Linked DNA regions of Pseudobacter ginsenosidimutans. The protein of the gene in region 1 interacts with the protein of each later gene in a pairwise test. Links are inferred from orthologs where the notes say so. Each region holds a gene or a part of one and is shown on either strand. Other genes may lie near its edges.

Region 1 (3,361 bases):
GCACCGAGCTGAGTGGAAAAACAGTTGGGATTATCGGATACGGAAATACAGGAAGCGCTTTTGCCAGGCTGCTGGAACCATTTGGTGTTACAGTACTGGCTTACGATAAATACAACCAGGGATTTGCAAAAGGATTTGTGCACGAAGCCAACCCCGAACAGATCGCCCGCTATGCCGATGTGATCAGCATGCATTTGCCGCTGACCGACGAAACTTTCCATTATGCCAACGATGCGTTTTTCAATTCATTGAAGAACAAGCCGTATTTCCTGAATGCCAGCAGGGGCAAGGTGCATGATACGGCAGCGGTGATCACGGCCCTGAAAAATGGGGTTATTGCAGGTGCAGGGCTTGATGTGCTTGAAAATGAAAAGCTTGATCTTTATACTGAAAAAGAGAAGGAGCAATTGCAATGGCTCACTGCACAACCCAATGTGATAGTGACCCCGCACATAGCCGGATACAGCCATGAAGCCTTCTATAAAATGGCGGCCGTAACGTTGGAAAAATTGAAATTGTAGAAAGGTTTATAAGGAGAAATCCATTATATTTGCTTTGAACATAATCGTGCAACGCTTCAGCACCCACTGAGGCGTTGTTCTTTTTTTCTATTTTCGGAAGCAATAAAAAAAAACGCTTCCTGCAAAAAGAAGGAGGTTACAATGAGTGTTTTGTATGTAAGCAAAGAAACACTGGAGCAAATGAAACAAGAGCTGCACACTATGCGTACTACGGACAGACCTGCAGCTGCCAGGGCCATCGCGGAAGCACGCGAAAAAGGCGACCTGAAAGAAAATGCCGAATACGATGCTGCCAAAGAGGCCCAGGGAATCCTGGAAGCCAAGATCAAAAAATTGGAAAGCGATGTTGCCAGCGCCCGTGTGCTGGAAGCTGATAATGTGGATACCAGTAAAGTGTCTATCCTTACAAAAGTTACACTTACCAATCTCAATACCAAGAAACAGCATACCTATCATATCGTTTCTGAAAAGGAAGCCGATCTGAAGCAAGGTAAGATATCTGTTACTTCTCCTATCGGTAAAGGATTGCTGGGCAAAATTGTAGGCGATGTTGCCGAGGTGCAGGTGCCGGCAGGATTGGTCAAGTTTAAGATATTAGATATTACTGCTTAGATAACAGCCCCGGTAACGGGGCTTTTTTATTGGCGGTTCTTCCTTAGTTTTGTTACATGACAATATTTTCAAAGATCATAGCCGGGGAAATTCCCTCCTACAAAATTGCCGAGAACGACAAGTTCTATGCATTCCTGGATATCTTCCCATTAACCGAAGGTCATGTTCTGGTAGTGCCGAAGATTGAAACGGATAAATTCTTTGAAGTGCCTGATACCTATCTGGCGGAGATCCTGGTATTTGCGAAACCCATCGCAAAAGCCATTGAGCTGAGCTTTCCCTGTAACCGGGTAGGCATGGCCGTGGTAGGGCTGGAAGTGCCGCATGCCCACCTGCACCTTGTGCCCATCAACAATATAGATGATCTGAACTTTACGAAAGGAAAGATCAAAGTGAGCCCTGAACAATTGAAGATGGCTCAGGATAAGATCCTGTCTAACCTGAATATGTAATCGAAAGTTTATCTGGCCGGACGGATGCGTGAAGGATTTTTTTTGATGAAGTCTTCCCATCCTTTCAGTACTTTGCCCTGGTTGCCAAGCAAAGGTTTGTCCTGGAAATGATGACAGACCGCTACGGCCAATGCATCAGACATATCGTGCGTATGGATCCAGGCATCCTGGAGGTGGAGCATTTGTTGCAGCATTTTCCAGACCTGTTCTTTATCAGCGTTGCCATTGCCGGTGATCGATTGCTTGATCTTTTTGGGAGAGTATTCGTGAACCTCCAGCCCGGCCTGCATTGCAGCTGCTATTGCCACACCCTGAGCCCTGCCCAGTTTCAACATACTCTGTACGTTCTTGCCAAAGAAGGGTGCTTCGATGGCGCAGTACTTTGGTTTGAATTCCAGTATCAGTGAACAAACGCGCTGGTGAATGAGTTGCAGTCTTTCGTAATGTTCTTTTTTGCTGCTCAGCCTCAGTACATCCATTTCAATCACTTTTACTGATGAAGGAGACGCGGAGATAACGCTGTAACCCATGAGCAGTGTACCGGGATCGATACCAAGAATTATTTTAGAATTGTTTTGCAAGGGAGTGCCGGGGATTCAATTAATATTGTAAATCTGTTGATACCACTGAACAAAAATATCAAATTAATCCTCAACTATGTGATCGGGCCGCTGGTGTTTTGCCTGCTGGCCTGGAGCATCTACAGGCAGTTGAACAGGCAACCCAACTGGGAAGAGTCTTTCCACCAGATCAAACTGGCTTTTGAAGGGATACAGGTTTGGAAATTTGTACTGGTATGTATGCTGATGCTGATCAACTGGACCATCGAGGCGCGCAAGTGGCAGGTGGCCGTCACCAGGCTGCAGCCGATCAATCTGCTTCAGTGTCTCAAAGCCATCTTCACTGGTACCACCATGGCTTTCTTTACACCCAATCGTATTGGCGAGTACCTGGGGAGAATTCTTTATATCGAGGAAGGGAAACGCATCCAGGCCATCTCCGTCACCATCGTTTGCAGTATGGCGCAATTGCTGGTTACCCTGATGGCGGGCATTGCAGGATTGCTATACCTGCGCAATGTGATTTCGCATACTGCACCGTTAGATGATTCATTATTGTTCTGGACCAATACTGTTTTATGGATTACGATCCTGGGCTGCATCGTTTTAACGTTGCTTTTCTTCAAACTGGCATGGTTGGTGAAACTAATGGAGATGATCCCGAAGCTGGGGAAACTGGTGCAGTATATCAGGGTTTTAGATTCTTTTAACGCAACTATCCTCTGGAGGATCTTGTCTTTGAGTATAACGCGCTATTTTGTTTTCATAGCCCAGTATTACCTGCTCTTTGATGTATTTGACGTGGATCTGAGTTTTGCGGAAACATTCGCGTCCATGTCTGTTGTGTTCCTGGTGCTGGCAATAGTGCCTTCCATAGCGATGATAACCGAACTGGGGGTGAGATGGAAGGCAAGTATCGAGCTGGTACAATTTTTTAGTACCAATATGATAGGGGTGTTGGCAACTTCGTTGTCTATATGGGTTATCAATCTGGTAATACCAGCTTTGATAGGAAGTTTATTAATTTTAAGTATCCGCATATTCAGGAACAGATAGGAGATATACGAAATATTATTTATATATTTAATCAGACGAGCAATACATGAAACTCTATAGAACTGGTTTATTGGCAATACTGATCATGGCCAGCTTTCCCCTGGAGGCCGGCAATGGTTTCTGCAACCTGCGTAATTCTTCATTTGCGGCAGGCGAACAA
Region 2 (3,181 bases), 1.9 Mb from region 1 along the record:
AGGCGTTGACCTTTCCAGGTGGAGTAGCGGATATAATAGAGTGCAAATCCATGAATGGTCTCAACGCCCGAAGGGTCGGTGGTGGTAGCAACAAATGCCCACCAAACGGGATTATCGCCAAAGCCGCTCTGTTCAAAGTGTTGGGGAGAAACGGTAACGGCATCGGGTTCTTTCTCGAACACGGCCAGTTCCACAACTAATTGCATCAATCGGGGGCAATCGGCCTTTACGGCCCTCCGGACGTTGAATTCCATCTTGATTATTTTAGTAAGCCCATTTGATCCAGGTAGCGCCCCAGGTAAATCCGCCACCGAAGGCTGCGAGGACTATATTATCTCCTTTCTTCAATTGTTTTTCCCATTCCCAGAGACAGAGAGGGATGGTGGCGGCTGTGGTATTGCCATATCGCATGATATTGAGCATTACTTTATCGTGGCTCAGCCCCATTCTGTCTGCAGTGGCATCGATGATGCGTTTGTTGGCCTGGTGAGGCACCAGCCAGGCGATATCTTCACCGGTGAGATTATTTCTTTCCAGCAGTTCAGCGCTTACATCGGCCATTCCTTTAACGGCGGCTTTGAAAACGGTCTGACCTTCCTGGTACGCATAATGCTCCTTGTTAGCAACAGTCTCCATACTCGCGGGGCGGCGTGATCCACCGGCTTTCATGTGGAGGTAGGGCTCTCCGGAACCATCGCTTTTCAGGATGGTATCATTCATACCATATCCTTCTTCATTGGGTTCCAGCAGAACACCTGCAGCGCCATCGCCGAAAATGATGCAGGTGGCGCGGTCGTTATAGTCAATAATAGAGCTCATCTTGTCAGCTCCGATCACGATCACTTTCTTGTAGCGGCCGCTTTCTATGAGGGCGGCGCCTGTAGAGAAGGAGTAGAGGAATCCGGAGCAGGCGGCCAGGAGATCGAAGCCCCAGGCGTTTTTCAGTCCAGCCTTGTGACAAACCAGGTTGGCTGTGGAGGGGAACATCATGTCCGGGGTTACAGTGCCAACGATCACGGCGTCGATGTCAAGGGGGCTCAGGTTCTTTTTCTCCAGGATTTGCAACACAACCTGAACTGCCATATCGGAAGTACCTTTTCCTTCACCTTTCAATATCCTTCTTTCTTCGATCCCGGTGCGGGTGCGGATCCATTCGTCATTGGTCTCAACCATTTTCTCCAGGTCAAAATTGGTCAGCTTATCTTCAGGAACATAGCCGCCTACGGCAGTGATGGCGGCAGTGATTTTTTGACTCATCCTTGCGATTTAGTATGGAATTAAAATAAAGGGTGCCTTTATAAAGCCGACAAAAATACGCCAAAAGTTATCATCATTTCACCAATTCATATCTATATAATAATTAAGCGGTTTTTCCCTATTTTCGCAGTCATGATCGCTTTTATACGGGGCAATTTCGTGCATAAATCACCGGCCGTAGTACAGGTGGAAGCCAATGGGGTGGGCTACGAACTTCAGATCAGTCTGAACACTTATTCCGCCATCCAGGGCCTCGAAAAAGGGTTGCTTTATACCCATCTCGCTATCCGGGAAGATGCACATGTTCTGTATGGTTTCTCTGATACTGTCGAAAAAGAACTGTTCCTCCAGCTGATCAGTGTGTCTGGTGTTGGTGCAGCAACAGCAAGGATGATGCTGTCTTCCGTTAAGCCTGAAGAAATAGTGAGGGCTATTGCCGAAGCCAATACCAAGCTGCTGGAAAGCATCAAGGGGATCGGTAAAAAATCCGCCGAACGAATTGTTCTGGAACTGAAGGATAAGATGGCCAAATCAAGGCTGGACGCAAATATTCCTTCAGCATCGTACAATCCAACGGGTCAGGATGCGTTAAATGCTCTGATGGCGCTGGGTATTGCCCGTGCCGCCGGTGAACAGGCTATTCAAAAGGTACTCAAAGCTGAACCGGGCCTTTCCGTAGTAGAAGACATTATTAAGAAAGCTTTAAAAACACTCTAAGCCTATCGTCAGGATTTCTACTTAACTAATTCTTGAGAAAAAAGATTGGCCCGTAATATCAACCACCATAATTGTTTAACAGCAATTTGCATCGCTGTGCTTGTGCTTTTATGCACAACAGCCAAAGCAAATCATGCCCCTCAACAGGATACCTCGGTAAAAAAGACTGCAGATACCCTCAAATACCCTATTCATGACCGTAGGGGAGACCGCTATAGCGCACCCCGCAAAAGGTCCTTCGATCTCCCTGATCCGGCCAACATCACAGACTCCGTGGTGTACGATCCCAAAACAAAACAGTATTACATCATAGAAAAGGTGGGCAATTTCTATTTCAGAAAGCCTACCTCCATGACTTTCGAAGAATTCCTTAACCTGCAGGCGAGGAAGTCTGAGAACGATTATTTCCAGAAACGCTCCAATATACTCAGCAGCCTCAACAGGAAATTACTTCGTCCGAGGATGAGCGTTACAGACAATCTCTTCAACCGCATCTTCGGTAATGGAAAGATCGAGATCAGACCACAGGGCGAAGTGAACCTCATTGCCGGTTACCAGGGACAGAATATCAAGAACCCTTCACTACCTGAAAGGGCCAGACGAAACGGGGGCTTCGATTTCGATATGAACGCCAACCTCAGCGTGATCGGTAATATCGGGGACAAGCTGAAACTGCCGATCAATTACAATACCCTGGCCAATATGGATTTCGAGAACCAGCTGAAACTGGACTATACCGGAACGGATGATGAGATCATCAAACGTATCGAAGCCGGTAACGTCAGCTGGACTTCCAAAGGCTCTCTCATTCCCGGAGCACAGCAATTATTCGGTATCAAAACTGAACTGCAGTTCGGGAAACTCAGCGTATCTGCCGTAATGGCCAACCAGCGCTCACAACGCCAGAGCATGAACGTGGCCGGCGGCAGCTCCAATATGTATTTCGAGTTCAAGGCCAATGATTATGAAGAGAACCGCCACTTCCTCCTGGCGCAGTATTTCCGTAATCAGTACAACCAGGCCATGAGTAAACTGCCTGTGGTGAGCTCGAAAGTGCAGATCCTTCGTATGGAGGTATGGGTTACTAACCGTAATGGATCCACTACGGAAACACGCGATGTGGTAGGTCTGATGGACCTGGCAGAACCTGATCCGTTCAATAATGGTATCAATCCGCTCAGCGCGCAGCCTTACCCATCCAACGAGT

What was found. Proteins that work in one complex are often made in the same cells at the same time.
Region 2: the proteins of ruvC (region 1) and ruvA interact in binary tests that used the Escherichia coli proteins (3 or more experiments, as listed by UniProt). The link is inferred for Pseudobacter ginsenosidimutans from one-to-one orthologs.

The regions. Positions count from the first base shown.
Region 1 is NZ_CP042431.1:2,382,369-2,385,729, forward strand. The notes cover bases 381-3,079. They hold ruvC (crossover junction endodeoxyribonuclease RuvC), read right to left. Parts: upstream 2,167-3,079; coding sequence 1,594-2,166; downstream 381-1,593. Other genes in these bases: FSB84_RS09765 (NAD(P)-dependent oxidoreductase), read left to right, coding at 381-521; greA (transcription elongation factor GreA), read left to right, coding at 663-1,133; FSB84_RS09775 (HIT family protein), read left to right, coding at 1,190-1,585; FSB84_RS09785 (lysylphosphatidylglycerol synthase domain-containing protein), read left to right, coding at 2,203-3,079. Also shown: more of FSB84_RS09765, read left to right, coding at 1-380; more of FSB84_RS09785, read left to right, coding at 3,080-3,201; FSB84_RS09790 (DUF3108 domain-containing protein), read left to right, coding at 3,248-3,361.
Region 2 is NZ_CP042431.1:449,485-452,665, reverse strand. Bases 332-3,181 are described here. They hold ruvA (Holliday junction branch migration protein RuvA), read left to right. Parts: upstream 332-1,389; coding sequence 1,390-1,974; downstream 1,975-3,181. Other genes in these bases: sov (T9SS outer membrane translocon Sov/SprA), read left to right, coding at 2,071-3,181; FSB84_RS01735 (beta-ketoacyl-ACP synthase III), read right to left, coding at 332-1,257. Also shown: FSB84_RS01740 (GNAT family N-acetyltransferase), read right to left, coding at 1-254; more of FSB84_RS01735, read right to left, coding at 265-331. UniProt on the Escherichia coli protein: The RuvA-RuvB-RuvC complex processes Holliday junction (HJ) DNA during genetic recombination and DNA repair.